DNA from 2 places in the Streptomyces rimosus genome. Region 1 is predicted to be linked to the other one. Evidence: predicted binding sites of a transcription regulator. Region 1 holds the regulator's gene; the other holds the start of a gene.
The links. Region 1 encodes HspR, which represses chaperone genes until heat shock. Its sites were predicted from a motif close to TTGAGNNNNNNNNNCTCAA; they were not measured.
Positions count from the first base shown of each region.

Region 2: lon (endopeptidase La) is a predicted target of HspR. The motif match lies at 9,520-9,538, and genes of this name have one in related genera.

Region 1 is NZ_CP023688.1:4,859,624-4,874,731, reverse strand. It holds gene CP984_RS20690 (aldose epimerase family protein) at 1-497, opposite strand, end outside; gene CP984_RS20685 (SRPBCC domain-containing protein) at 574-1,338, opposite strand; gene CP984_RS20680 (spermidine synthase) at 1,450-3,210, opposite strand; gene CP984_RS20675 (DUF2617 family protein) at 3,359-3,877, opposite strand; gene CP984_RS20670 (hypothetical protein) at 4,179-4,463, opposite strand; gene CP984_RS20665 (pyridoxal phosphate-dependent aminotransferase) at 4,714-5,892, shown strand; gene CP984_RS20660 (hypothetical protein) at 6,041-7,252, shown strand; gene CP984_RS20655 (hypothetical protein) at 7,382-7,657, shown strand; gene CP984_RS20650 (YbjN domain-containing protein) at 7,730-8,266, opposite strand; gene clpB (ATP-dependent chaperone ClpB) at 8,411-11,050, opposite strand; gene CP984_RS20640 (TIGR03618 family F420-dependent PPOX class oxidoreductase) at 11,488-11,892, shown strand; gene CP984_RS20635 (hypothetical protein) at 12,034-12,270, shown strand; gene CP984_RS20630 (hypothetical protein) at 12,267-12,671, shown strand; gene CP984_RS20625 (heat shock protein transcriptional repressor HspR) at 12,751-13,206, opposite strand; gene dnaJ (molecular chaperone DnaJ) at 13,212-14,387, opposite strand; gene grpE (nucleotide exchange factor GrpE) at 14,430-15,089, opposite strand; gene dnaK (molecular chaperone DnaK) at 15,086-15,108, opposite strand, start outside.
Region 2 is NZ_CP023688.1:3,141,936-3,157,043, forward strand. It holds gene CP984_RS12740 (sensor histidine kinase) at 1-623, opposite strand, end outside; gene CP984_RS12745 (protein phosphatase 2C domain-containing protein) at 1,314-2,159, shown strand; gene CP984_RS12750 (TetR/AcrR family transcriptional regulator) at 2,323-3,033, shown strand; gene CP984_RS12760 (cytochrome P450 family protein) at 3,072-4,436, shown strand; gene CP984_RS12765 (MarR family winged helix-turn-helix transcriptional regulator) at 4,622-5,173, opposite strand; gene CP984_RS12770 (lysozyme) at 5,447-6,304, shown strand; gene CP984_RS12775 (Uma2 family endonuclease) at 6,359-6,958, opposite strand; gene lon (endopeptidase La) at 7,089-9,497, opposite strand; gene CP984_RS12785 (rhomboid-like protein) at 10,188-10,856, opposite strand; gene CP984_RS12790 (spermidine synthase family protein) at 11,212-11,943, shown strand; gene CP984_RS12795 (response regulator transcription factor) at 12,022-12,762, shown strand; gene CP984_RS12800 (sensor histidine kinase) at 12,759-13,961, shown strand; gene CP984_RS12805 (multifunctional oxoglutarate decarboxylase/oxoglutarate dehydrogenase thiamine pyrophosphate-binding subunit/dihydrolipoyllysine-residue succinyltransferase subunit) at 14,199-15,108, shown strand, end outside.

The sequences.
Region 1 (15,108 bases):
TCGCCGAGCCGGCGCAGGAACCAGGGGTGCCAGCCTGCCTGGGCCGGGAAGGAGTCGCCGCTCGCCTCGACGCCCATGGTCAGGGTGAGCGATCCGCCGTCCTCCGCCAGCTCGACCAGTTGGGTGACGCGCCCCGGGTACGGCCAGGGGGCGGCGTCCGGGTCGAGGAGCTCGTAGGTGAACGCGGCGCTGGTGGCATCCGCGCGCGCCGTCTTCCAGGCGACGTCGCGGCCGGTGCCGTGGATCGCGTGCGGCGGCGAGTTCACCGGCATCTGGTGGACCTCGCCGCCGTTGCGGAACTGCCCCTCCTTGATGCGGCCGCACCACGGCACCATCGGGAAGGAGCCGTACTTGGCGCCCTGCCGCAGCACTTCCGTACCGCCGATGCGCAGGCTCGCGAGCCGGCAGCCGTTGGCCGGGTCGACGGTCACCTCGGTGTCGCCGGCGGCCAGCCGCACCTGTCCCGGCGCGGCGTTTCGCGTGTCGTTGTCACTCACGGTCCGACCCTAACGGGGAGGCCGTACGGGACGACGGCGCACCGGGCGCGGGTCGCGGCCGAAGGCATGGGCCCACTCAGCGCCGACGCCGCAGCACCCTGCCCACCACGACCGCCGACGCCAGCGCCAGCGCCGCGGCCGGTGCCGCCCAGCGCAGGGTGGCGGAGGTGGTCGCCGACTGCGGCGCGGGGACCGGTGCGTACCGGCCGCGCGGCGGCGCGTGGTCGACCTCCTCGGCGCTGCGCCCGATCATCGTGCGGCGGGCGTGCGCGGCCTCGGCGGGCGCGGCGTCGTCCTGGTCGTCGTCGGTGAGCGGGTCGAGCGACGGGGGCGGGACCTCGGCGTCGAAGACGCCCTGCGCGGCGGGCGGCGCTTCGGCGTCGGGCTCGTCGGCCGGGTTGTCCGTGAGGTCCGCCGCGAGGTTGGCGGCGAAGCGGTCCAGGACGCGGCGGCCGGCGGACTCGGCCGCCTGGCCGGTGGCCTCCGCGAGCCGGCCGGTGCTGGTGACCGTACCGGTGCAGCTCAGGACCGTGGCGCCGGTGTCGTCGGGCGCGGTGGCGAGCCGTACGGTCAGGGACAGCTCGGCGGAGCCGTCGCCGCGGGACTCGATGCCGCTCGCCTCGACGGTGACCGTGTCGGTGCCGCGGGCGGCGACGGTCAGGGTGCCGCGGTAGGTGATGGTGGAACTGCCGATGCGCAGGCGCAGCCGCCCGCCGGGGGTGCCGGGATCCGCGTCGGCGTCGAGTTGGCATCCGGGGATGCAGCGCGCCACGCGCTCCGGCTCGGTCAGTGCCTGCCGTACGGCCTCGACGGGAAACGGAACGTACACCTCATGCTCCATGGCTAAGGAGCCTACCCAGCCCTCCCGGCACACGTGCCCGGACCGGCACCATTTTTCTCCCGGCCCTGTGGTGTCCTGCCTGCTCCGCCACCCTCACCGCAGCCCCCCCCGTCAGTCCAGGTGCCGCGGATGCATCAACGTGGACGGCGGCAGGCCGGCGATCCGGTCGCGGCTGGCCGCACGACCGGCGGCCCGCAGCCCGTCGCGGGTGAGCGAGCGCAGCGCGGGCGTGTCCGGGGCCAGGTCCAGGCGCGGTGTGCGGTGTGCGGCGAGGACGAAGCCCCAGCCGCAGGCGGCCCGGCCGGTGCCGGGCGGAGCCGGTGCGCAGGAGCGTTCCGCCGCATCGTTCCGCCCGGCGGGGCGCCCCGGGATCCGGTACGGGGCGGTCTGCAGGCCCGCTGCCCGTACGGTCGCGTCCACCGTCCAGTACGAGCGGGGCCGGATCAGGGGCTCTCCGGCGTGCACCACCAGCCGGCCGTCCTCGGTCAGCGCGCGGGCCGCGAGGCCGTAGAACTCCTCGGAGTAGAGCTTGGTGCTGGCCTGGCTGCCCGGGTCGGGCAGGTCGGCGATGATGACGTCGTAAGGGCCGCCGTCGCGCGCCGCGCCGCCCCGCCGCAGCCACTCGAACACGTCGCCCGGGACGACGCGTACGCGCGGATCGTCCAGCGCGTGCCGGTTGAGCGCGGACAGCCCCGGGTCCGTACGGGCCAGCCGGATCATGCCGGAATCCGGTTCGACGACCGTCACGGACACCACGCCGTGACAGCGCAGCACTTCGCGTGCGGCGAGCCCGTCGCCGCCACCCAGCACCAGCACCCGGCGGTGCGGGCCGCCGGACATGGCCGGGTGCACCAGCCCTTCGTGGTACGGGAATCCGTCGCCCGCGCTGGCCCGCAGCCGCCCGTCCAGGTAGAGCCCGAGCGGTCCGCCTCCGCCCACCGCGCCGCCGGCCCCCGCCGCCGGCCGCTCCGGCTTGGCCGCGCCACGGCCCGAACTGCCCCGGTAGTCGGCCGCGTCGGTGCGCCCGGTGGCGGCCGGTCCCGTACCGCCCGTGATCACGACCTCCTGCACGCCGGTACGGACCGCGACCCGCGCCGCGGAGCCGTACACCGCGTCCCGCGCGGCCCGTTCGAACGGGGCGACCAGCAGCGTCCCGGCGGCGAGCAGCGCCAGCACCAGCACGTTGGCGAGGATCAGCCCCCAGCGGGCCCGTACGGACAGGTCGCTGCGGAACAGCCACAGCACCAGCCCGCCCCCGGCCACCGCGTTGACCGAACCGGTGAGCAGGGCGCCGGAGACCTGGCCCAGGAGGGGCAGCAGCAGGAAGGGGAAGGCCAGGCCGCCGACGAGCGCGCCGACGTAGTCCGCGGCGAAGAGGTCGGCGACCGCGCCGCCCGCGTCCTGGCGGCGGACCCGCTGGATGAGCGTCATCAGCAGCGGCACCTCGGCGCCGATGAGCGCGCCGATGGCCAGGGAGAAGGCGACCAGGGCGCAGCGGGACTGGCCGAACCAGGCGTAGCAGGCGTAGAGCGCCATCGCGGAGAAGCCGCCGACCAGCGCGAGGCCCGCCTCCAGCGCGCCGAAGCCGAGGGCGGCCCGGCAGCGCAGCCGCTTGGCGAGCAGTGATCCGATGCCCATCGCGAAGACCATGACGGACAGCACGACGGATGCCTGGGTGACCGAGTCCCCGGTCAGGTAGGAGGAGAGGGCGACCAGTTCGAGTTCGTAGACGATGCCGCAGGCGGCGCAGACGAAGACGGTGGCCAGGACGAGCAGCCGGCCGATCCCGGCGGGTACGGGCAGTCGCGCCGGACCTGTGGCCTCCGGCGGGTCGGACGCACCGCGGCGGACGGGATCAGGCGGGTCGATCATGCCGTGAACGCTACGTGACACCTGGATGCCCCTACGTCACCCACACGGGCGTAGTGGGCCTTCTACACGGGCGACTTGGCGCACTCAGGACACCGGAACCGGCTCGCGCACCCGCCGACGGGCCCGGCCGCGAGCGCGGCCCGGCCCGTCACAGCGCCGCCGTCATCCGTACCCCCACCCGCGTACGCGTCGCGACCAGGCGGCCCTCCTGCGGATAGGCGTGCCACGTACGCCAGCGCACCTGCCCGTCCTCGCGCTGCGCCAGCATCGCGGTGAAGGCGTGCGGCGAGCCCGGGAACGTTCCGGCAAGGCCGTGGGGGTGTTCGGCGACGAGGGCGAGCAACTCCTGTGCGCGCCCGGCGAAGGAGCCGTGCGACAACGTCTCGACGTGCGCCGCGAATTCGTACTCCCAGTCGCCGATGCGTTTCGCCACGCCCAGCGGAAGCGGGGTGCTGCTGCCGGGTATACAGGCCACCGTTTCGGAGCAGGTGCCGTGCTCTTCCTCCAGCAGCACTTGGTGGGAGGCCCCGAGCAGCCTCAACTGTACGTTTGCCGCGGCGAGTTCCAGGTCGAGCACGGCAAGGGCCGGCAGCGGCTCCCTGCCCAGCGCCCAGGCCAGGTCACAGGCGCGGGTATCGGTGTAGGGCGTTTTGAGGGTCGTGAGCATGGGTCGGCTCCGCAAGCACGCAGTGGATGGTGGGCCGGCCTGCCCCGGAGACGGGATCAGGTGGTGACTGTCTGCCGGCTCGTGCCCACGTGGGGGTCCGAGAACTGGGATTCTCTAGGGAGAGGGAATCATGAAAAGAGCGGGGCCCACAGCGTTTTTACCCATCTTCGTAGGGTTTCCATCCCTCAGAGGGCCACTCAGTTCAGTTGTTCAACAGCCCACCGCCCAGAGGGCGTTGACCTCACCCGGCGCATATGCGGACCTGCATGGGCCCCGTGCATGTGGACGGCGCAACAACACGTCAGGAACTGCCGCAGCCCCCGCCGCCACCACAGGACGAGGAGGAGTGCCCGCCGCCCCCGCCGGAGGAGTGTCCGCCGCTTCCGCAGGAGGAGAGCCCGCCGCAGGAGTGGCCGTGATGGTGGTGCCCGCCGCTCAGTCCCGGATCACCGGCCACCCACCAGCCGGTGCCGTCCCGCCGCCCCTTGCCGAGGCTGCGGCGCCCGCCGTCGCGGCTCTGCGCCGCCGTGGCCACCAGCGCCGCGACCACCCCACAGATCACCAGGAAGACCACGAATCCCATCATCGCCCCACACTCCTTTCCGTCCCCCGAAGCGAGGCACCCGCCCCGCGCCGCCGGCTGCCCGGCCGGGCGCGGAGCCCTGTCGTACGTGTCCTGATCCCTCTCCGATCCGCGCTGATCCACTCCGGTGCGCCCGGTCCGGCTTCCGGACGGCCCGCACCACCCCGTGTCCTTCAGCGGGGCTCATGCCCCGGCGCCGCCGCGCCCAAAGCGCAGTTGAGGAAGTCCAGAGGTTCGGCGGAGGATGGCGGACATGTCACGACCGCTGCTCAACCGCCGCCTCGCGGAGTTCGGTACGACGATCTTCGCCGAGATGTCCGCGCTCGCCGTACGCACCGGATCGATCAACCTGGGACAGGGCTTCCCCGACACCGACGGGCCGGAGGAGGTCAGGGAGGCGGCGGTCCGCGCACTGCGCGACGGCCGCGGCAACCAGTACCCGCCCGGCCCCGGCGTCCCCGAACTGCGCGCCGCCGTCGCCGCCCACCAGCACCGCTTCTACGGCCACCTCGGCGTCGCGTACGACCCCGACACCGAGGTGCTGGTCACCGCGGGCGCCACCGAGGCCATCGCCGCCTCGCTGCTCGCTCTCCTGGAGCCCGGCGACGAAGTGATCGCGCTGGAGCCGTACTACGACTCCTACGCCGCGTGCATCGCGATGGCGGGCGGCACCCGTGTCCCGGTGACACTGCGCCCGTCCGCCGAGGACGGTACGTACGCCCTCGATCTCGACGAGCTGCGCGACGCCGTCACCGACCGCACCCGCCTCATCCTCCTCAACACGCCCCACAACCCCACCGGCACCGTCCTCGACCGCGCCGAACTGACCGAGATCGCCCGCCTGGCCTGCGAGCGCGACCTCCTCGTGATTACCGACGAGGTCTACGAACACCTCGTCTACGAGGGCGAGCACATTCCGCTGGCGTCCCTGCCCGGCATGCGCGAGCGCACCGTCACCATCGGCTCGGCCGGCAAGACCTTCTCCTTCACCGGCTGGAAGGTCGGCTGGGTCACCGCGAGCCCGGAGCTGGTCGGCGCCGTCCGCTCGGCCAAGCAGTTCCTCACGTACGTCTCCGCGGGCCCGTTCCAGTACGCGGTCGCCGAGGCCCTGGCGCTGCCCGACAGTTACTACACCGGGCTGCGGGACGATCTGCGCGCCAAGCGGGACCTGCTGGCCGACGGCCTCGCCGCCGCCGGGTTCCGCGTCTTCCGCCCGTCCGGCACGTACTTCGTCACCACCGACATCCGCCCCCTCGGCGAGGAGGACGGCTTCGCCTTCTGCCGCGCCCTCCCGGAGCGCGCCGGCGTCGTGGCCATCCCCAACGCCGTCTTCTACGACCACCAGGACCAGGGCGCCCCGTACGTCCGGTTCGCGTTCTGCAAGCAGGAGAAGGTCCTCCAGGAAGCGGTCGATCGCCTCCGCGCCCTCTGAGCGGAGTTCCGTACCGCGCGCCCCTGTATGCCACCCGGTCGGCCTACAGGGGTCGCGTGGCGGGCGGACGGCGCCGAGAGTCGTGGTGTCGGGTGCGCCGGGCGCGTGCGGCCCGGCGGGTGGCCGCCGCGCGTACCGGAGGTGTTTCGTGTCCGCCGAGACCGTCGACACCGCGGCCGCGGCAGCGCCACGGCCCGGCTCCGTACGCGTCCATGTGCGTGCCGCGCTGCGCCGTGCGGCCCCCGCACTCGCCCTGTTCGCGGCCATCCGCCTCGCGGGGGCCATGTGCACGGCGCTGTGGGCCTGGCACACCGGCCGCCACCCGCGCAATCTGCTCGGCGCCACGTGGGACTCCAACTGGTATCTGAGCGTGGCCCGGTACGGCTACGGCTCCCCGACGCCGCACCGCATGTGGCCCCCGGACCCCCTCGCCGACCTGGCGTTCTTCCCCCTGTACCCGGGTCTGATACGCGGCGTCTCCACCGCCCTGCCGATCGGCGCGCTCAGCGCCGGGCTGCTGCTCGCATGGACGGCCGCCGCCGTGGCCGCCTGGGGGATCTTCGCGGTCGGCGCGCATCTCCATGGGCGGCGCGCCGGCACGTTCCTTGTGGCGCTGTGGGCGCTGCTGCCGCACGCCGTCATCGAATCGCTGAGCTATACGGAACCGCTGCTCACCGCGCTGGCCGCCTGGGCCCTGTACGCGCTGCTCACCGACCGCCCGCTGTGGGCCGGGGCCCTGGCGGCCCTGGCCGGTCTGGCACGGCCGAACGGCCTCGCGGTCGCCGCCGCGGTCCTGGTGGTGGTGGGCGTACGGACCTGGCGGCGCGGCAGGGACGGTCCCGTACCGCGGCAAGAGCGTCCCCTCTGGCACTACTGGACGGCAGCCCTGACCGCCCCCGCAGGCTGGCTCGGATACGTCCTGTGGGTGGGGGCGCGCACCGGCTGGGGGCCGCGCGGCTACTTCCAGGTGCAGGAGCTCTGGGGGTCCCGCTTCGACTTCGGCCGGGACACCCTGCGGTCCGTGAAGCGGCTGTTCCTGCATGACGCGCCGCTGGTGCAGTACATGGCGGCGGCCGTGCTCGCCGTGGCGCTGCTGCTGCTCGTACTCCTGGTGCTGGACCGGCCACCGCTGCCACTGCTCGTCTACACCGCCGTACTGATGGCCATGGCCCTCGGCGGCACCGGCTACTTCCCGTCCAAGCCGCGCTTTCTCCTGCCGGCCTTCCCGCTGCTCATCCCGGCGGCCGTCGCGCTGGCCCGCGCCCGCCCGCGCGCCGTCGTCCTGACGACGGGCGCGCTGGCCGTACTCTCCCTCGGCTACGGGCTGTACCTGCTGACCATGGCACCCGAGCCGCTGTGAGCCTCAGCTGCGGGCAGTCCCCGGTCACCGGAATGGCCGCTGTCAGGAGGGCAAGCGGCCTCCGCGGTGCGTTCATGAGTGGGGGAACCGCAACCCATCTGCTCGGGGAGCCGTCCGAAAGGAACCGCGATGCTCAAGCGTCTCGCTGCCGCACTCAGCTGTACCGCCCTCGCCCTCGGTGGCGCTGTGGCCATTGCCCCGACTGCCCAGGCCAGTCCGCAGTCCTGCTACTACTACGTGCTGGAGCAGTACCCCGGCGCAGATGAAGAGGTGGCCGAACGGGCCTGCCGCATCGGGGGCAGGGGCGGGACGGAGAACTTCCGCGCCTGCTACCACGAGCTGCGAAGGGACCACATCCCCGCCGTGGTGGCCGGCGAAGCCTGCCGGCGCGCGGCCAGGGGCTGACGGCGAGCACGCCGAAGGGCCCCGGAGCGGATCGCTCCGGGGCCCTTCGGCGTCTGCGGCCGGGCGGAGGGCTTACGCCTCCTCGTCACCCGGCTTCGCGTCGCCGTCACCCTCGATGTCGGCCTCCAGGCCGAGCTGCTCGACGATCCACTTGTCGAACTCGATCGACGCGCGGACCCAGCTGACCGTGCTCGACACAAAGTGTTCGAGCGCGACACCGGTACCGATCAGCATCGACGCCTCGCCGATCAGGCGGACCGTGCCGTCGTCGTGGGTGTGGGTGTACGCCTTGGGCCACAGCGTCCGGCGGTTCCAGTCGTCGATCGCCTCCAGCAGCTTCGCCTTGTCGTCGATGCCGTGCGGGCGGTCGTAGAACGTGCGGACGGAGAAGATCTGCTGCTCCTCCTCGCCGCGGAACATGAAGTACGTGCGGAACTGCTCCCACGGGGCGGCGAGGTCACCCTCGTCGTCGACTACGTACTTCAGCTCCATCTGGTCGAGAAGCTGCTTGACCAGGTCCTGGTCGGGCAGGACGGGACCATCAGGCCCCGACGGCTGCGGTTCGGGCTGGCCCCCGAAATTCGGGATCGAGGACGGGTCGATGCTCACCGTGGAATTCCCTTCGTATGGTCCTCGCCATCCTCCCCCATCCCGGCCCCGTCCTGGCAAGCCCGCCGCCGTCTCTCCGCTGTGGGCCGAAACCGGCCCGGCGGACGGGACGGCGGCGGACCGCCGCGACCGCTCCGGTGCGCCTTACCGTACGGGACCGACGGTCAGCGCCCGGCCGTCCTCGGCGACATCCACCCGTACGGTGTCGCCGTCCAGCACCTCGCCCGCCAGGATCGCCTTGGCGAGCTGGTCGCCGATGGCCGTCTGGACCAGGCGGCGCAGCGGGCGGGCGCCGTAGGAGAGGTCCGGGGCGGCCTGCGGCTGGTCCACGACCGGCTCCTGGCCGAGCCAGGCCAGCCAGGTCAGGGCGCGGTCGGTGACGTCCAGCGTCAGCCTGCGGTCGGCGAGCCGGCGCTGCAGGTGGGCGATCTGGATGCCCGCGATCCGCTGGAGCTGGTCGGTGCCGAGCGGGTGGAAGACCACCAGGTCGTCCAGCCGGTTCAGGAACTCCGGCCGGAAGGACGACCGGACCGTCTCCAGCACCTTCTCCTTCTTCTGGTCCTCCTTGAGCAGCGGGTCCATCAGGAAGGTGGAGCCCAGGTTGGAGGTCAGGATCAGGATCGTGTTGCGGAAGTCGACCGTACGGCCCTGGCCGTCGGTCAGCCGGCCGTCGTCCAGCACCTGGAGCAGCACGTCGAAGACCTCGTGGTGCGCCTTCTCCACCTCGTCCAGCAGGACGACGCTGTACGGACGGCGGCGCACCGCCTCGGTGAGCTGGCCGCCCTCCTCGTAGCCGACGTAGCCGGGCGGGGCGCCGACCAGGCGGGCGACGCTGTGCTTCTCGCCGTACTCGCTCATGTCGATGCGGACCATCGCCCGCTCGTCGTCGAAGAGGAAGTCGGCGAGCGCCTTGGCCAGCTCGGTCTTGCCGACGCCGGTCGGGCCGAGGAAGAGGAACGAGCCGGTGGGACGGTCCGGGTCGGCGATACCGGCGCGGGTACGGCGTACCGCGTCGGACACCGCCCGTACGGCCTCGGCCTGGCCGATCAGGCGCTTGCCCAGCTCGTCCTCCATGCGCAGCAGCTTCTGCGTCTCGCCCTCCAGCAGGCGCCCGGCCGGGATGCCGGTCCAGGAGCCGACCACGTCCGCGATGTCGTCCGGGCCGACCTCCTCCTTGACCATCGAGGACTTGGCGTCGGCGGACGCCTCCTGCTCGGCCTCGGCCGCGGCGGCCTCCTCCAGCTCCCGCTCCAGGCCCGGGATCTCCCCGTACAGCAGCTTGGAAGCGGTGTCGAAGTCGCCGTCGCGCTGGGCGCGCTCGGCCTGGCCGCGCAGCTCGTCCAGCTTCTCCTTCAGCTCACCGAGGCGGTTGAGGCCCTCCTTCTCCTTCTCCCAGCGGGCGGTCAGGCCGCGCAGCTCCTCCTCCTTGTCGGCGAGGTCCTTGCGCAGCTTCTCCAGGCGCTGCACGGAGCCGGCGTCGGTCTCGTTCTTGAGCGCCAGCTCCTCCATGCGCAGCCGGTCGACGGCGCGCTGCAGCTCGTCGATCTCCACCGGCGAGGAGTCGATCTCCATACGGAGGCGGGAGGCCGCCTCGTCCACGAGGTCGATGGCCTTGTCCGGCAGGAAGCGGGAGGTGATGTAGCGGTCGGAGAGGGTCGCGGCGGCGACCAGCGCGGAGTCCGCGATCTGCACCTTGTGGTGCGCCTCGTACCGGCCCTTGAGGCCGCGCAGGATCGCGACGGTGTCCTCGACGGTCGGCTCGGCGACCAGCACCTGCTGGAAGCGCCGCTCCAGCGCCGGGTCCTTCTCGATGCGCTCGCGGTACTCGTCCAGGGTCGTGGCGCCGACCATCCGCAGCTCGCCGCGGGCCAGCATCGGCTTGAGCATGTTGCCCGCGTCCATCGCGGAGTCGCCGCCCGCGCCGGTGCCGACGACCGTGTGCAGCTCGTCGATGAAGGTGATGATCTGGCCGTCGCTGGACTTGATCTCCGCGAGGACGGTCTTCAGCCGCTCCTCGAACTCGCCGCGGTACTTCGCGCCCGCCACCATCGCGCCCAGGTCCAGCGCCACCAGCCGCTTGTCGCGCAGCGACTCGGGCACGTCGCCCTTCACTATGCGCTGCGCCAGGCCCTCGACCACGGCGGTCTTGCCGACGCCGGGCTCGCCGATGAGCACCGGGTTGTTCTTCGTACGGCGGGAGAGCACCTGCACCACGCGGCGGATCTCCTGGTCACGGCCGATGACCGGGTCGAGCTTGCCCTCGCGGGCCGCCGCCGTGAAGTCCGTACCGAACTTCTCCAGCGCCTTGTACGTGCCCTCCGGGTCCGGGCTGGTCACCCGCCGGCCGCCCCGGCTGTCCTCGAAGGCGCTCAGCAGCTTCTTGGCCGTGGCGCCCTGCTCCGCCAGCAGCTCGCCGGTGCGGCCGCCCTTGGCGGCGATGCCGATGAGCAGGTGCTCGGTGGAGATGAAGTCGTCGCCCAGCTCCTTGGCGCGCTGCGCGGCGTCGGCGATGACGGCCAGCGTGTCGCGGTCCGGCTGCGGCGGGGCGACCGTGGAACCCTGCACGCTGGGCAGGGCGGCCAGCTGGCGTTCGGCGCCGGAGCGCAGCGCGACGGCGTCCGCCTCGACGGCCGCCAGCAGGTCGGTGATGTTCTCGTTGTCCGCGCCGGCGAGGAGGGCGAGCAGCAGGTGCGCGGGGGTCATGTCCGCGTGTCCCGCCGTCACCGCCCGCTCGTTGGCGGCGCTCAGCGCCTCGCGGCTCTTGTTGGTCAGCTCGGCGTCCACTCGGCCGCTCCTCCTTGTGCTCGGGTGCGTGATCGGCGCCGCGTGCGCGGCGGAACCTGCTCAGCTCAACGTCCGATAAGTTGAGTCTATTCCACTCAAGGCCGTTCCGGACAGCGTACGGCGCCTTCCGGCCCTTCTACGGGTGCACCCAAGACGCCGGGCCATGCTTTTCCCGCCCCCGCCGGTTTTCCCGTACGCGATCACCAGGGGCCGCCGGCCGGTGACCGTCGCCGCCCGCACCGAGCCGTCCGACCTGCCTCCGTCGTACCGGTCCCGGCGGGCCGGGTCCGGTACGGAGCCGGTCGCGGTCTTCCGCGTTCTCCCGGGACAAACGGCGCGTTCACGGCATCTCCCCAGCGCCCCCATGCCGCCTTCACAGTTCCTTCTCAGCATCTCCTCACGGCGCCCCCACAGGTTCCCCAATTACGCTTCCGCTCATGGCCCACGACCTGGACGACCTCAGCCCCGAGTACCTCGCCTTCTGGAGCGAGCACCTCATGTGCACGCTGACCACCCTGCGCCCCGACGGCACACCCCACGTCGTCCCGGTCGGCGTCACCTTCGACGCCAACCAGCGCATCGCCCGCGTGATCACCCGAAAGGACAGCGCCAAGGTCGGCCACGTCCTCGCCGGGGGCCCGGACGGCGCCCGGGTCGCGGTGTGCCAGGTACAGGGCAAGCGGTGGGCCACTCTGGAGGGCGTGGCCCGCATCCGTACGGACGCCGACGTGGTGGCCGACGCGGTACGGCGCTACGCCGAGCGGTACGGCCGCACCCCCGCGCCCAAGCCGGACCGGGTGATGATCGAGATCACCGTCACCAAGGCGCTGGGGCGCGCGTAGGACACCGTCCGGCCAGGTCCGTACCTGGCCGGATCCGGACAGTGCGCTTCCGCCGCCGTACGCGGCCCTGCTATGCCCGAAGCGGGACCACCGCTCCCGGCGCACCACCGCGCGGAGCGGAAAACGGCTGCTGGAGGGCGCATGGCGTCTGCATCACGCACCGGGCCCGCCCCTGCCCGTACGGGCGTCCGCGCCCGCCGCCCCGCCCGCGCCGAGCTGTGCCCCCGCTGCGGCGGCCAGCTCGCCGTGAACCAGGACGGCTGGGCGATCTGCCACGCCTGCGGCTATGCCTCACCGCCCGGCGCCGCCCCTCCACCCCGGTCCTCGCGCGGCGGTATCGTCACCTCCACACTCGCCACGCCCCGGGGGGCACGATGAACTCGGTCCGAGTGACGGCGATCGCCTGCCTCATGCCACTGTCAGGGCTGGACGACGACCCGTTCCTGGTGGACGACCGCAGCCAGCACGCCATGTGCGCGCGCTGGGCCGAGGCCCGCGACTACGACCTGACCTGCCGGCTGAGCGTCCACCAGCTCCGCGCCGACCACGCCACACTGTGGCAGGACGTGGAAGCCGGACTGGTCGACGTCTTCGTCGTCCCCAACCGCCGCGCACTGGAGAACGCCATCGCCTCGGCCGACGAGTTCACCGCCCGCTGCACCGCCGCCGGCGTCCGCCTGGAGACCGCCGACTACGACGAGCCGGTCTACACCAGCGCGATGAAGTCCCACGTACACCGCCGCCTGTCCATGCCGACGGCCGGGTACAACGGCTGCTGAACCTGCCGGACACCGCCGCAAAAGGCAGCGGGGCCGGAGTGCGCTGTGCACCCCGGCCCCGCCCACGGATGACGACGGCCTAGTCGGCGGACCGCTTCTTCGGACGCCACACGACCAGCGCGCCGGTCTGCTGCACGTCCTGATAGGGCACCAGGTCCCGGCGGTACGAGGCGTGTACGGCCGCCTCCCGCTGCTGCATGGCGGCAGCCGCGCCCTCGACCGCGTGCTGGAGCTCGGCGACCCGCTGGCGCAGGGCCGCGACCTGGTTCTCCAGTTCGATGATGCGCTTGATGCCGGCGAGGTTGATGCCCTCGTCCTGCGACAACCGCTGCACCTCACGGAGCAGTTCGATGTCCCGGGCCGAATAGCGCCGGCCGCGCCCGGCCGTACGGTCGGGCGAGACCAGGCCCAGCCGGTCGTACTGCCGCAGGGTCTGCGGATGCAGACCGGAGAGCTGGGCCGCGACGGAGATGACGTACACCGGCGACTCTTCGGTCAGTTCGTACGGGTTCCGACGCCCGCCCCGGCCATCCATCCGACTCATGCTCCCTTCGCGGCCTGGAACAGCTCCGCCCGCGGGTCCTCGCCCGCGGTCGCCTCACGGTAGGCCTCCAGCGACTCCCGTGCCTTGTCGCCGAGGTCCTTGGGGACGCTCACCTCGACGGTGACCAACAGATCGCCGCGGGTGCCGTCCTTGCGCGACGCGCCCTTGCCGCGCACGCGCATCGTACGTCCGTTGGGAGTCCCGGCCGGCAGTTTGAGCGTCACCGGCGGGCCGCCGAGTGTCGGCACCCGCACCTCGCCGCCCAGCGCCGCCTCCGGGAAGGTGACCGGGACGGTGACGGTCAGGTTGTCACCCTTGCGGCCGAAGACCGGGTGGGCGTCGACGTGGACGACGACGTACAGATCGCCGTTCGGGCCGCCGCGCTCGCCCGGGGCGCCCTTGCCGCGCAGCCGGATGCGCTGCCCGTCGGAGACGCCCGCCGGGATACGCACCTGCATCGTGCGCGAACTGGTCGCCCGACCGCTGCCCTTGCAGACATCACAGGGCGTCTCGGCTATCAGGCCGCGGCCCTTGCAGTCCACGCACGGGTCGGTGAGCGAGAAGCCGCCACCGCCGCCGCGGCTGACCTGCCCGGTGCCGACGCAGGTCGGGCACACCCGCGGCGTGCCGTTCTTGTCGCCGGTGCCCGAGCACGCCTTGCAGGGGGCCTGGCTGGACATCCGCAGCGGGACCGTGGCCCCGTCCGCCGCCTCGGTGAAGCTGAGCGTCACCTCGGACTCGACGTCCTGGCCGCGGCGCGGCTGCGTACGCGTGCCGCCGCCGCGGTTGAACAGACCGCCGAAGACATCGCCGAGACCGCCGCCGAAGCCGCCGCCCGCCGAGCCGCCCTGCGCGCCGCCTCCGAAGAGGTCGCCCAGGTCGAAGTTGAACGATCCGCCACCGGCGCCGCCGGGGCCCGCGCGGAAGCCGCCGTTGCCGAACAGCGCCCGCGCCTCGTCGTACTCCTTGCGGCGCTTGGGGTCACCGAGGATGTCGTTGGCCTCGGAGATCTCCTTGAAGCGCTCCTCGGCCTTGGCGTCCCCCTTGTTGGCGTCCGGGTGGAACTCCCGGGCCAGCTTGCGGTACGCCTTCTTGATCTCCGCCTCGGTGGCGTCCTTCGGGACGCCGAGGACCTTGTAGTAGTCCTTCTCCACGAAGTCCTTGGTGTTCATCCCCGACGTCCCTCCTCCCGTACTGCTTCTTCCGCCGCCGCGTCAGCCCTCGTCCGGGCCACCGCTCTCCTCGTCCGAAGCCTTGGCGTCGTCCTCCGAGGCGGCCTTGCCGGACTGCGCGCCCGGCTGCGGCTCGGCCACCGCGACCCGTGCGGGACGGATCGTTCGTTCACCGATGCGATACCCCGGCTGGAGGATGGCGACGCACGTGGTCTCCGTGACATCCGGCGCGTAGGAATGCATCAGCGCCTCATGGATCGTCGGGTCGAAGGGCTCGCCCTCCTTGCCGAACTGCTGGAGGCCCAGCTTCGCGACCACGGTCTCCAGCGACTCGGCCACCGACTTGAAGCCGCCGACCAGCTCGCCGTGCTCCCGGGCCCGGCCGACGTCGTCGAGCACGGGCAGCAGCTCGGTGAGCAGATTCGCCGCGGCGATCTCCTTCACCGACACCCGGTCCCGCTCCACCCGGCGACGGTAGTTCTGGTACTCCGCCTGGAGCCGCTGGAGGTCCGCGGTGCGCTCGTTGAGCGCGGTACGCACCTGGTCCAGCTGCGCCGTGAGAGCTACGTCCTGGTTCGCATCCCCGGCCGGGGCCGAGCCCGCCGTGTCGGCGGACTCGGCCTGCGCCGCGTCATCAGGGGTCTTTGCGGCATCGGCGGGGACGTCGGGCTTCTCCTCGAAGCCCGGAGTCTCCTCCGTCACGCGGCACCACCCTTGGCAT
Region 2 (15,108 bases), 1.7 Mb from region 1:
TAAGCCTGCTGCGCGGCGGCGGTCAGCTTGGCCTGCGGGCCGCCGGCGGCCAGGGCCGGGACGAGCAGGGCGCGGGCCGCGGCGGCCTGGTCGGTGGCGCGGCCGAGCTGCGGCAGGGCCCGGAGGTCCGGGGCGACCTCGCTCGCGCGGGCGGGCAGGTCGCGGGCGATGGCGTCGGACAGCGCGCCGAGCGCCTGGATGGCGGCCGTGTAGGCGTCGAAGGTCTCGGTCACCTGGCCGGGCCCCGAGAGCGCCTTCTGGCGGGTCTGCGGCAGCGCGGCGAGGAGCTTGTCGGCCGCGCGGTACGCGGCGTCGGCGCCCGCCGCGCCGTTGGCCACCGCGCGCAGTTCGCTGATCTGCCGGTCCACGCGGGCCCGCTGGGCTTCCGAGACCCCGGCGCCGCCGTTCTTGGCGGAGCGCCCGCCCGCGACGAACTCGGTCATCGCGTCCCGCTCGTCGGCGAGGGAGTGCGCGAGCGTGACGGCGCGGGCGTTCAGGCCGGCGAGGTCGACCAGCCGCTGGGAGGCGTGGGTGTCGTCCACGGCGGAGACGACGGCGGGGGCGCCGGCGCCCAGGACGGCGAGCCCGGCGACGGCCACGGCGCCGACGAGACGGTTGCGCACCCGGGCCGGGCGCCCGGTGGGCGACGGGACGGGGGCGGCGGCGTTCTGCGGAGCGGTCTTTCTGCGGTTCTCGGGCGTGCCAGGGGTCGCCGCGGTGCCGGGTGCCGTCCCCGTCCCCGCGGGCGCGCCCGGGGCGACGCCCGGAGCCGTACCCGAAACCGGACCGGCCGGCGATCCCGGCCCGCCCGCGCCGTCCCGAAGCCGCTTCTTCCGCACCGCTGCTCGCATTCCTGTCTCGCCTGCCCACACCGTGTGGTCCCGCGGACCCGGCTCGCTCCCCGCTCGCGGGGCGGACCTGTGCGAAGACCGCAGCAATGCACACGTCCGCGAGGGAAGCAGCCCGGCTCTGCGCGTCGCGACGAGCGTCACGGCCCCTCCCATGATCCGGGCCACGACCATTCCACCGGCATCGCGCAGTGGCCCGGCAACGCATGCCTGGCCACTCGAATGAGTGAACATCAATCGGAAGTTGACCATCAACTTCCGATCCTGACCGCCGCGGCGTGCAACCCCTCGCAACCCCCGGGCGGGTTTGGCGAACCGCGCGGGGTCCTGGAAGGATGCGCGCCCGCATTCCGGGGGACCGCGATTTCCGGCCCCGTTACGCCCCTGACCTGGTACTACACCCGCCGTTCCCGGCGAAGACCGCACATCGCGGGAAACCGGACGCGCTCCGGCAGACTGGCCGGCATGCGTATCGAACTGGCCACCGAGCCGGGAGACCCCCAACACCCGAACGAGGACTACGCGTCCGTCGCGCTGCCCGCCTCCGGCCAGGGCGGAGTGCTGATCCTGCTGGACGGCGTGACCCCACCGCCGTACGAGGTCGGCTGCACCCACCCGGTGCCGTGGTACACCGCACGACTGGGGGGCGCAATGCTCGAACTGTCCGGTTCATTCCGGGACATGACGCTCCCTGAGGCACTTTCGGCCGCCATCTCCAGGACGGCCGAAGTTCACCGGTCGACCTGTGACCTTTCTCACGCCCGCACTCCGCAGGCAACCGCGGTGGCCGCGCGCTGGTCGCCGGATACCGTCGAGTACCTGGTCCTGTCCGATTCCGTCCTGCTCGTCGAGCACCACGACGGCACGGTCCGGCCGGTCCTGGACACCCGCCTGGACGAACTCCCGCCCGCCGTCAAAGCCCTGCGCGAGACCGTACGGGGGCTGCCGCGCGGCTCCGCCGAACGCGCCGCCGCGGCCCGCGAGTACACGGCCGCGGTCGAGGCGCTGCGCAACGCCGAGGGCGGCTTCTTCACCGCCGCGGCCGACCCGGCGGTGGCCGCCCGCGCGGTCACCGGCTCCCTGCCCCGCGCCGAAGTACGGTCCCTGACCGCGCTCAGTGACGGGGCATCACGGTGGGTCGAGGTCTTCCGCGAGGGCTCCTGGGCGGACTGCGCGGCGGTGGTGCACAAGGAGGGGCCGCAGGGCCTGGTCGATCGCGTACGGGCGCTGGAGGCCGCCGACCCGGACGGTACGGCCTTCCCGCGCGGCAAGTCGCGGGACGACGCGACGGTGGTGCTGGTGGAGCCGTAAGGCCCGGGAACTCCCGACGGCGGCGCGGCGCGGACAAGGGCACGAGGCCCCGAAAACCCGGCACACGGCTGGAAACCGCCCTATCCAGCAGGCACCGCCCGGCCTACCGTTGACTCCGTGACCAGATTCGAAATCTGGTCACGGAGTCAGGGGGGCAAGACGCGTGGAACCGGAAGAGCGCACGGAACGGGGCGAACGCATCCTGGACGCCGCGTGCGAGCTGCTGCTCGCCTGGGGATACCGCCGCGTGACCACCGACGAGATCGCCCGCCGGGCGAACGTCGGCAAAGGCACCGTCTATCTGCACTGGAAAACCAAGGACGCGCTGCTGCTCGCAGTGGTCCTGCGGGCCAAGTCGTGCGACCACGCCCGGCAGTTGGCCCGGCTACGCGCCGACCACCGCAACATCCTGCCCAGCAGGCTGCTGCGCTGGGCGCTCCTCGACTTCATGGAAGACCCGGTACTGCGCGCGGTGTATCTGGACGACTCCGACATCCTCGGCCGGCTGAACGAGGTCGCCAAGAAGGAAATGGCGGAGCTGGTGGCGGAGAGCATCCAGACACTGCGCACCCAGCTCACCACCCTGCGCGAGCACGGCCTCGTGAAGGAGGACCTGAGCGTCGACCAGCAGATGTACGCCTGCATGTCGATCGCCGCCGGATTCTTCCAGGCGGAGGCGCTCTACCCCGAATACTCGCCCGACCGGGCGGAGGACCGGGCCGACGTGCTGTGCCACACCGTACGCGCCACGTTGGAGACCCACACCGATCCCGACCCACGGCTCATCGCCGCGGCCGCTCCCACGATCATCGCGCTCTACCAGCGCCTGGAGGAGCTGAGCCGGCAGGAAGTGCGGCGGCAACTGCGCCCGTGATCCCCGATCACACCCCTGATCAGGAGGGAGAACGCACGATGACCACATCGCCCACCGAGTCCACCACGGCCACCCCGCCCGACTCCACCACCGCCTCCGCCCCCGGCACCCCGCCGGACGCCCTGCCGTCCTACGTCGGCCTGCACCCGGGCGAGCCGAACGTGATGGAGCCGGAGCTGCTCAACGACCCGTACGCCGGTTACGGGAAGCTGCGCGAACAGGGCGCCCTGGTGCGCGGCCGGTTTCTCGACGACTCGCCCGTCTGGCTCGTGACCCGCTTCGACGTGGTACGCGAGGTCATGCGCGACCCGCGGTTCATCAACAACCCGTCCCGCCTGCCCGGCCGCACGGAGAAGGACCCGCGCGCCCAGCTGATCGAGCTGTTCGGCATCCCCGACCACATGGCCCGGTACCTGGTGGACACCATCCTCACCAGCGACCCGCCGGACCACACCCGGCTGCGGCGCCTGGTCTCGCGGGCCTTCACCGCCCGCCGCATCCAGGACCTGCGGCCGCGGGTGGAGGCGATCACCGACGAGCTGCTGGACCGGTTGCCGGCCCACGCGCAGGACGGCGTCGTCGACCTCGTCGAGCACTTCGCGTACCCGCTGCCCATCACCGTGATCTGCGAACTGGTCGGCATCGACGAGGAGGACCGGCCGCTGTGGCGGCAGTTCGGCGCCGACCTCACCTCCCTGGAGCCGAAGCGGATCGGCGCCACGGTACCGGCCATGGTCGAGCACATCCACAAGGTGATCGGCGAGCGCCAATCGGCCCTGCGGGACGACCTGCTCAGCGCGCTCATCCGGGCCCGGGACGACGACGGCGGCCGGCTGAGCGAGACCGAGATGGTCACCATGGTCCTCACGCTGGTACTGGCCGGCCACGAGACCACCGCCCACCTCATCAGCAACGGCACCCTCGCCCTGCTCACCCACCCCGACCAGCGGCGCCTGCTCACCGAGGACCCGGGCCTGCTCCCCCGCGCGGTCCACGAGCTGATGCGCTGGTGCGGGCCGATCCAGGCCACCCAGCTGCGGTACGCCTCCGAGGACGTCGAGGTGGCCGGCACCCAGGTCCACAAGGGCGACGCCCTGATGTTCAGCCTCGTGGCGGCCAACCACGACCCGCGCCACTACACCGAGCCGGAAAAACTCGACCTGACACGCCAGCCGGCGGGCCGCGCCGAGGACCACGTCGGCTTCGGACACGGCATGCACTACTGCCTGGGCGCCTCACTCGCCCGGCAGGAAGGCGAAGTCGCCTTCGGCAAGCTGCTCGCACGCTATCCGGAGGTGGCACTCGCCCTGCCCCATGAGCAGCTGGAGGAGCAAGAGCGCATACGCCAGCCCGGGTCCTGGCGACTGCGGCGGCTGCCGTTGCGGCTGCGTCCGGAGGACTGACCCGTAAGGAGCGCCACGGAGTACCACGGCGCGCCACGGAACGCCGGCCGTCCGCGGAGGAGGCGGCCGTCGAGGGGACCGGCGAGGCGACCGGAATTGTGACCGGCATGGTCACAGGTCGGGAGCCGGTCGGGAGCCGGTCGGGAGCCGGTGCACAGGGCCTACAGGGGTCCGCGCACCGGCTCTCAGCCGTTTCCGGCGCTTCCGCCGTCTCCGCCGCGGTCCCCCCTCCCGGCCCGATCGCTCTTCCCCGCCGCGGGGGCCGCCCCGCACCCCTCCTCCGCGTCCTGCTCGCCGTTCAAGCGGTGCAGGAGGCGGGCCAGTTCCGCCACTTCCCGGCGGTCCCAGGAGGCGAGCTGCCGGGCGTACTGGGCGCGGCGGCTGTTGCGTACACAGCTGAACCGGTCGTGCCCCTCGTCGGTGAGGCGGACGAGCACGGCCCGCCCGTCGGCCGGGTCGGGCTCGCGGGCGATCAGCCCCAGGTCCTCCAGGGCGCGCAGCTGCCGGCTCATCGTCGCCTTGCCCACACCGAAGTACCCGGCGAGATCGGTGGCCCGCTGCTGCCCGGCGTCCGCGAGGCGTACGAGCAGGCCGTACGCCGCCGACTCCAGCTCCGGGTGGACCGCCCGCGCCAGCTCACCGGAGGTGGCGCGGGCGCGGCGCAGAAAGACCGCCAACTCCCGCTCCAGGGACAGGAACACCTGGTCCACACCACTGGGTTCGTCCGTCCCGGCCATGCCGTCGGGTCTGGTGTTGTGCACGTCAGCGCCCTCTCCCGCTTTCGGACCGTGAAACTTGTCTGCCGCGGCGGCCGAAGCCGCAGCTTGTCCAGTATTTCGCAGGATTAGATCAACGGAAGCCCGGCTCCCCTCTTTTGCCGTAAGCGTCTACGCGCGTACGGTCGTCGTACTGCCTGACATGGCCACACCAATGCCCTAGCTGACCTTTTGTCATGCTCGGGCCAAAGGAGTTCCCCCTCCCCCCGCCCCACCGAGATCTCGGAGGCACCCATGCCTGTGCACAGATCCGGCCGCCCCACCCGCCGCCGTCCGCACTCCCCGGCCGGCCTGGCCGTCCTGTTCCTCGCCGTCGCCGCCCTCCTCCTCGGCCTGCCCGGTACCGCCGGCGCCACCGCGTACGGAAAGGCCCCCGAGCCCACCCACCCGGGCCAGGACTGGGCCGGCTCCCAGGTCGCCGAGCACGAGGGCGACGCACCGGGCGAGGCGCCACCCCCCACGCTCGCCTCCGTCGAAGGCGTCGACGTCAGCAGCCACAACGGCAACGTCCCGTGGCAGACCCTGTGGAACGCCGGGGTCCGCTTCGCCTACGTCAAGGCCACCGAATCCACCAGCTACATCAACCCGTACTTCGCGCAGCAGTACAACGGCTCCTACAACGTCGGCATGATCCGCGGCGCGTACCACTTCGCCACCCCCGACACCTCCAGCGGCGCGGCCCAGGCCGACTACTTCGTGGACCACGGCGGCGGCTGGTCCAAGGACGGCCGCACCCTGCCCGGCGCGCTCGACATGGAGTACAACCCGTACGGCTCGACCTGCTACGGCAAGAGCGCGTCCGGCCTCATCAGCTGGATGCATGACTTCTTCGCCACGTACAAGTCACGCACCGGCCGGGACGCCGTCATCTACACCTCCACCAGCTGGTGGAAACAGTGCACCGGCAACTACGCGGGATTCGGCTCGGTCAACCCGCTGTGGATACCGCGTTACGGCACCTCGGCCGGCGAACTCCCCGCGGGCTGGGACTTCCACACCATCTGGCAGTACACGTCCTCCGGCACCACGGTCGGCGACCGGAACCGGTTCAACGGGACGTATGAGCGGTTGCAGGCGTTGGCCAACGGGTGAGACGCGGCCGGGCCCCGGGGCGGGGTGCGCCGGGGCCCGGGGCGGCGTGCGTCGTCACTCGCGGCCGAAATCCGCCGTTTCCAGCGTCAGGCCGACGACCGTGTCGGTCAGATCAACCGGGTCGCCGAACTTGATGGCTGGGCCGACGCGGTAGGTGCCGTCCTCGGGGGCCGTATAGAGGTGGCACTGCCCGAGGTACGGGTCGACAATGAGGTAGACGGGCACTCCTGCCAGCGCGTAGGTGTCCTTCTTGGGGCCATAATCGTTGTGTGCCGTCCTCCTGGAGATGACTTCGGCAACGAATTCGATGTCCTGGTACCGCCGACGCTCCTCGTCGTCCGTCTCCGCGCCCTCCCGCAGCGCGATCACGTCGGAAGCGAAGCCGTTGAGTTCGCCGGGGAAGTCGAAGCGCACGTCCGACATGATGCGCTCCTTCGGGTACCTGGCATTCAGCTGCATCACAAGGTCCAAGATGATGTGCCAGTGATTGGCCCGTTGCGGCGACATGAAGATGTTCCCCTCGACGATCTCTGCCTTGTAGCCCTCGGGGACGGGCATCCGCTCCAGCCAGTCGAACATCATGTCCAGGCTGAGCTCGTCGCTGTCGGCCATCTCGATCTCGATCCTGTTGTCGGTCAGCTCGATGGTCATCATGCGCTCCTCCCCACCGCCGCGAAGTGCGGGCAGTCGCGCAGTACAACGATACGCACGGTGACCGGGACACGCGCGGCCCGGAACCCCCGTGTTCAGGGGGCTCCGGGCCGCTACGGGCCGGCCGCGTCCGTCACGCCGCGGCCGGGACCTCCGGGGTGACCGGGGAGGAAGCCGGGGTGAGAGCCAGGTCGAGGACCTGGCGGACGTCGGAGACGGGGTGGACGTCCAGCTTCTCCAGGATCTCGGCGGGGACGTCGTCCAGGTCCGGCTCGTTGCGCTTGGGGATGACCACGGTCGTGATCCCCGCCCGGTGCGCCGCGAGCAGCTTCTGCTTGACGCCGCCGATCGGCAGCACCCGCCCGGTCAGCGAGACCTCACCGGTCATCGCCACGTCCGGCCGCACCTGCCGGCCGGAGAGCAGCGAGGCCAGTGCCGTCGTCATCGTCACGCCCGCGCTCGGGCCGTCCTTCGGCACCGCGCCCGCCGGTACGTGCAGGTGCACACCGCGCTCCTTCAAGTCGCCGACCGGCAGCTCCAGTTCCGCGCCGTGCGAGCGCAGGAACGACAGCGCGATGTGCGCGGACTCCTTCATCACGTCGCCGAGCTGGCCGGTGAGCTGGAGACCGGACGCGCCGGTCTCCGGGTCGGCGAGCGAGGCTTCGACGTACAGCACGTCGCCGCCCGCGCCGGTGACCGCGAGGCCGGTGACCACGCCGGGCACCGACGTGCGCCGCTCGGCCGGGTCCTGCGCCGACTCCGGGGTGTGGTGCGGCCGCCCGATCAGCGGACGCAGTTCGTCCACGCCCACCGTGAACGGCAGGTCCCGCTCCCCCAGCTCGCTCTGGGCCGCGACCTTGCGCAGCAGCCGTCCGACGGCCCGCTCCAGGTTCCGTACGCCCGCCTCGCGGGTGTACTCGCCGGCCAGCTTGGCCAGCGCCTCGTCCGTGAACGTGACCTCGCCGGCCTCCAGACCGGCCCGCTCCAGCTGGCGCGGCACCAGGTGGTCGCGGGCGATGACGGTCTTCTCGTCCTGCGTGTAGCCGTCCAGCCGGACCAGCTCCATGCGGTCGAGCAGCGGCTCCGGTATGGCCTCCAGGACGTTGGCCGTCGCCAGGAAGACCACATCGCTCAGGTCGAGCTCGACCTCCAGGTAATGGTCCCGGAAGGTGTGGTTCTGCGCCGGGTCGAGGACTTCGAGGAGCGCCGCGCCCGGGTCGCCGCGGAAGTCCGAGCCGACCTTGTCGATCTCGTCCAGGAGGACGACCGGGTTCATCGAGCCGGCCTCCTTGATGGCGCGCACGATGCGGCCGGGCAGCGCGCCGACGTACGTACGCCGGTGGCCGCGGATCTCCGCCTCGTCCCGTATGCCGCCGAGCGCGACGCGGACGAACTTGCGGCCCATCGCGCGGGCCACCGATTCGCCCAGCGAGGTCTTGCCGACGCCGGGCGGGCCGACCAGCGCCAGCACGGTGCCGGCGCGGCGCCCGCCGATGAGGCCGAGGCCGCGGTCCGCGCGCCGCTTGCGTACGGCCAGGTACTCGGTGATGCGCTCCTTGACGTCCTCCAGACCGGCGTGGTCCGCGTCCAGGATCTCCTTCGCGCCGGGGATGTCGTACGCGTCCTGCGTACGCTCGTTCCACGGCAGCTCCAGCACCGTGTCCAGCCAGGTCCTGATCCAGCTGCCCTCGGGGCTCTGGTCGCTGGACCGCTCCAGCTTGTCGACCTCCTTGAGAGCCGCCTTGCGCACGTCCTCGGGCAGCTCGGCCGCCTCGACGCGGGCGCGGTAGTCCTCGCCCTCGTCCTCCGGGTCGCCGTTCAGCTCGGCCAGCTCCTTGCGGACGGCTTCCATCTGGCGGCGCAGCAGGAACTCGCGCTGCTGCTTGTCGACGCCCTCCTGGACGTCCTTGGCGATCGACTCCGCCACGTCCTGCTCGGCGAGGTGCTCGCGCAGCGCCTCGGTGGCCTGCTTGAGGCGGGCCACCGGGTCCGTGGTCTCCAGCAGCCGGACCTTCTGCTCCGTGCTCAGGAACGGCGAGTAACCGGAGTTGTCCGCGAGCTGCGAGACGTCCTCGATCTGCTGGATGCGGTCCACGACCTGCCAGGCACCGCGCTTCTTGAGCCAGTCGGTGGCCAGAGCCTTGTACTCCTTGACCAGCTCGGTCACGGCACCGGGCAGCGGATCGGGCACCGTCTCGTCGACGGTCGTGCCCTCCACCCACAAGGCGGCGCCGGGCCCGGTCGTCCCCGCCCCGATGCGCACCCGCCCGAGGCCGCGGATCAGCGCCCCCGGATCACCGTCGGACAGCCGCCCGACCTGCTCGACGCGCCCGAGCACACCGATCGCCGCGTACGCGCCGTCGATCCGCGGCACAAGCAGCACCCGCGGTTTGTTACCCGAAGCGGCAGCGGCCTGCGCGGCCTCGACCGCGGCCCGCACCTCCGCCTCGGAAAGGTCCAGGGGCACCACCATGCCGGGCAGAACGACCTCGTCGTCAAGAGGCAGCACGGGCAAGGTGAGCGATGTGGACGTCGAAGCCATGATCTCCCCTTCGGCAAGCAAGTTGAGCAATATCCACTCAATGCGTGTGGGCCGGGGGATGTTCCCTGGGTGGGGGGTGTTCGCTGTGGGCGATCAGCGGGGGCTGTTCTGTGGTTGCCGGTCGCCTGGTCGTTTGCGGTTGCCCCGGTGGGGGTGCGGTTCTGCCCGGTGGGGGTGCGGGTTTGCGCTTGGGGTTCGGTGGGTGGGGGCTCGGGGCCCCGCAGGGGTCACTCCTCGGCGCCTGGAGCGGCCGTCATGTATGGACGCAACCGGGGCTTCGGTCGCCTGCGGGGAGACCCCTACGTGTCCCCGAGCCCGCGCCGTACGCGGCTCTCCCGCCGCCGTGGCTGGGGTCTTTACAGACCCCGGCGGCCGGACCCCTGCGGCCCCCTCCGCATGACGCGGAGTCGCCCCCGGCCTGCGCCTATGCAAGGCGAGCGTCACCTCGTGGGGGGCGCGCACCCGGTTTCTTTTCCCCTCCCCCTACCGGCCCGCACACGCCGAACCGACGGGAGGGGGTGTGCAGGGGGACACTCCCCGCAGGCGACCGTTACATGGTTGCGTCCAGACATGACGGCCGCTCCAGGCGCCGAGGAGATGGCCCCCTGGGCACCCCCGCCCCACAACAAAGCCAATGCGTATCCGCGCGAAGCGCGGACCAGACCCCACAAACCCGCGGCTCCGCCGCGATCAGCGGCACCGCAACAGCGGCCAGATGAGGGTTCCGAGGACCAGGGCCAAGACATGGCCGGAGTCGCTCACGGGGTCCGTGGAAACGAGGAGGTTGGTGACGGCGAACCAGGTCACACCCCCCAGGAGCGGCCACCGAGCCCAGACCGGCAGCAGCCCCGCCAGCGCACCGGTGCAGGTCATCACGCCGAAGCTGATGCCGTAGTCGAGGCGTTGCAGCGAGTCGGCGGGAAGGTACCCGAGGGCGACCGCGGCGCCCACCGGCAGCTCGGTGGCCAGAGTGGCCACCGCATGGCCGCCGAAGAAGACCGCGGCCGTTCTCAGGGCGCCGACGCGGCGTTCCAGCGCCGTCAGGACGAAGAGGAAGGCGAGGGCGTACGCGGAGGTCATGCCGCCCGCGATCCACAGGGCGCTGGCGACCAGCACGAGCAGGGGCGAGCGTGCCAGGTGCTCCACGTCCGTACTGGAGCCCTGGAGCAGGGCGAGGACCAGGTCGGGGTCGGCGTACTCGGCGAAGACGGACGTCGCGACGAGGAGGAGGGTGTAGCCGAAGGTGAAGGGCGCGCCCAGGGGCGTGGGCAGCAGCCGCCAGAAGCGCGGCACCCGCGCGAGAGCGGATGCCGCGGAGGGCGCAGACGAGGGGACGGGTACGGCCGTGGACGCGGCCACGGGTACGGCGTGGGCCGCCCCCGACGCCCCCGCCGCCCCCGGCTGTCTCGGCACCCCGGAAAGCGCCATCCTCTCGCCCACAGGCCCTATAGGCCGCCCCTCAGGGGCACCCTCCTCGGCCACATCCACCACACCACCCCGATCCACTGCCCCCAGTCCCCTTCCATCCCGCACCGGCGGGCTCACCAAGATCTACGTACGCCAACAGCGTGCACGCTCAACCCATGAGTGAGCTGTGTCCGTGACACGCGTCACCCGAACCGGTCGCCGTAAGGCGAGCCCGCGGCCCGGCAGCACGCCCCGGACCCACAAACCAGTTGGACCCACGCACCCCCGATTCGCCAGGATGGCGCTCATGTCCGACCCCGCGCACGCCGTGCCCCACCCCGTGCTCGTACCCGGTTCGCCCGTCGCCGACAGCCCGCCGCAGGTGCTGGATCGCCGCGAGGGCCCGTACGGGGAGGCCGTCCTGCGGCGGCGGGGCGAGCACTTCGAGATCATCGCCAATGGGTGTTTCCTGATGGACACCTCGGACGGACGGTCCGAACGGCTGCTGGTGGACGCGGCGCTCGCGGAGCTGGACGGGCGGCCGTCGCCCAGCGTGCTGATCGGCGGGCTGGGCGTGGGATTTTCCCTGGTGCGCGCGACGGAGGAGCAAGCGTGGGGGCGGATCACCGTCGTCGAGCGGGAGCCGGCGGTGATCGACTGGCACCGCGGCGGTCCGCTGTCGGCCGTCTCGGGGGCGGCGCTCGCCGATCCGCGTACCGAGATCGTCGAGGCCGACCTGGTCGCGTACGTACGCGGCGGGGCCGGTGAGCGCACCTTCGACGCGCTGTGCCTGGACATCGACAACGGGCCGGACTGGACCGTCACCGAGGACAACGGCGGTCTCTACTCCCCGGCCGGGCTCGCGGCCTGCCGGGAGCGGCTGACGCCCGGCGGGGTGCTCGCCGTGTGGTCGGCGCAGCCGTCGTCCGCCTTCGAACTGGCGCTGCGAAATGCCGGGTTCACCGGCGTACGTACCGAAGAGATCCCCGTTGTCCGAGGCGTCCCGGACGTGGTGCACCTCGCGCGCAAGGGCGCGTAGCCGACGGTCACACCCTGCCCTTACGCTGCTGCCCAGCAGTACGCGACCAGGCAGCACGGGGACATGCAGGGGCGGGCGATGGATCAGACGCAGACCACCCAGGGCGGCACCGCCGCGGCCACGCCCGGCGCCCAGCGCCGGGTTCTCGTCGTGGAGGACGATCCGACGATCGTGGACGCCATCGCGGCCCGGCTGCGTGCCGAGGGTTTCCAGGTGCAGACGGCCACCGACGGGCCCGCGGCGGTGGACACCGCCGAGGCGTGGCAGCCGGATCTGCTGGTGCTGGACGTGATGCTGCCGGGCTTCGACGGGCTGGAGGTGTGCCGCCGGGTGCAGGCCCGGCGGCCGGTGCCGGTGATGATGCTCACCGCGCGGGACGACGAGACGGACATGCTGGTCGGGCTGGGCGTCGGCGCCGACGATTACATGACCAAGCCGTTCTCCATGCGGGAGCTGGCGGCGCGGGTGCACGTGCTGCTGCGGCGGGTGGAACGCGCGGCGCTGGCCGCGCATACGCCGCGCAGCGGCATCCTGCGCCTCGGCGAGCTGGAGATCGACCACGCGCAGCGCCGGGTGCGGGTGCGCGGCACGGACGTACATCTGACGCCGACCGAGTTCGACCTGCTGGTCTGCCTGGCCAACACGCCGCGCGCGGTGCTCTCCCGTGAGCAGCTGCTGGCCGAGGTGTGGGACTGGGCGGACGCCTCCGGTACGCGCACGGTCGACAGCCACATCAAGGCGCTCCGCCGCAAGATCGGCGCCGAGCGCATCCGTACGGTCCACGGTGTCGGGTACGCCCTGGAGACCCCGCCCGTATGACGGCCCCCACCCGCCGCCGGACCGCCGACCGGAAGGAGCGACGCGAACGGGCCCGGGAGCGGGCGTGGGACGGTCCTGCCGTGCTGCGCGAGCGGGTGTGGAGGCCGTTCTGGCAGCGGGTGTGGGAGGGGCTGCGGCCGCTGGACCCGTACCGCTCGGTCAAGGCGGCGCTCGGCGCGCTGGTCATCGTCTCGGTGATCATCACCACGCTGCTGGTGTTCGTCGCCATCCACTCCGACACCGAGCTGCGGGTCATCACGGTCTTCTCGATCATCGCCTCGCTGCTGGTCACCCAGTTCGTCGCGCAGGGCCTGACGGCGCCGCTGGACGACATGACGGACGTGACCCGGGCGATGGCGGACGGTGACTACACCCGCCGGGTGCGCGGCGGGCGGCGGGACGAGTTCGGCGATCTGGCGGACGCCTTCAACCGGATGGCCGCCGATCTGGAGGCGGTGGACACCCACCGCAAGGAGCTGGTCGCCAATGTCTCGCACGAGCTGCGCACGCCGATAGCGGCCCTGCGCGCCGTCCTGGAGAACGTGGTGGACGGTGTCTGCGAGCCCGATCCGGAGACGATGCGTACGGCCCTGAAGCAGACCGAGCGGCTGGGCCGGCTGGTCGAGCACCTGCTGGACCTGTCGCGGCTGGACAACGGCGTGGTGCCGCTGCACGCCCGCCGCTTCGAGGTGTGGCCGTATCTGTCGGGGGTGCTCAAGGAGGCCAACATGAGCCGGGGCGCCTCGACGCTGTCGGGGCTGGCCGGCTCCGGCACCCACACCCGTACGGACGTACATCTGCACTTGGACGTCTCGCCACCGGAGCTGACCGCGCACGCGGACGCCGAGCGGCTGCACCAGGTGGTGGCCAACCTGATCGACAACGCCATCAAGCACAGCCCGCGGCACGGCCGGGTGACGGTGCGGGCGCGGGCGGGCGAGGCGCCGGAGAGCCTGGAGCTGGAGGTGCAGGACGAGGGCCCGGGTATCCCGGAGGCCGAGCGCCACCACGTCTTCGAGCGCTTCAACCGGGGCGATCCGGCGGCGTCGGGTCCGGGCAGCGACGCCGGTACGGGCCTGGGCCTGGCCATCGCGCGCTGGGCGGTGGATCTGCACGGCGGGCGGATCGGGGTGGCCGAATCCCCGCGCGGCTGCCGCATCCGTGTCACCCTTCCGGGTACCGGTGTCATACGAAGCTGACTCCGTGTGACGTAGGGTCGATGGTGGAAGCACCCGGTTCGGGGGTGCGGTGGCGATGGCCCGTACCCGCATACAGGGAACCTGGTGTGTTTCCCGTCGCGTCATGCCCCGAAACCCTTTGCTGAATGTGACGTGCACGACGACTGACGGCCCCGGACTGCACCAAAGGTCCCGACAGGCGTAGCCTTTATTCCCGCTGTCCACCACCTTAGGAAGCGGAAGAGGGCGGTTGCCGCCGTGTCGCCACAGTCCCCCAACAGTTCGAGCACTTCGACTGACCAAGAGGGGCAGGGTAAGAACCCTGCTGCCGCATTCGGTCCGAACGAGTGGCTCGTCGACGAGATCTACCAGCAGTACCTCCAGGACCCGAACTCGGTAGACCGAGCCTGGTGGGACTTCTTCGCCGACTACAAGCCGGGAGCGGGCGCCGCCGCGCCGGCTGCGGCGAGTGACGGCGCCCCCGCCACTCCGGCCTCCGGAACCGGCCAGGCCGCGCAGGCCGCCGCGCCGAGCGCGCCCGCGGCCCCGGCCCGGCCCGCGCAGCAGCAGCCCGCGGCGCCGGCCGCCAAGCCCGCAGCGGCGCAGCCCGCCGCTCCGGCCACGCCGGCCGCGAGCGCCCCTGCGCCCGCCAAGGCCGCTCCGGCCAAGGCCGCACCCGTCAAGACCGCTCAGCCCGCAGCCAAGAAGGACGACGTGAAGCCCGACGAGGCGCCCGCAGGCCCGGAACTGGTCACCCTCCGTGGCCCCTCCGCCGCCGTGGCGAAGAACATGAACGCCTCCCTGGAGCTGCCCACGGCCACGTCCGTGCGCGCCGTCCCGGTGAAGCTGCTGTTCGACAACCGCATCGTCATCAACAACCACCTCAAGCGCGCCCGTGGCGGGAAGGTCTCCTTCACCCACCTGATCGGGTACGCGATGGTGCAGGCCCTCAAGGCCATGCCGTCGATGAACTACTCCTTCCAGGAGAAGGACGGCAAGCCGACGCTGGTCAAGCCCGAGCACGTCAACCTCGGTCTGGCCATCGACCTGGTCAAGCCCAACGGTGACCGCCAGCTCGTCGTCGCGGCCATCAAGAAGGCCGAGACGCTCAGCTTCTTCGAGTTCTGGCAGGCGTACGAGGACATCGTCCGCCGCGCCCGCAACAACA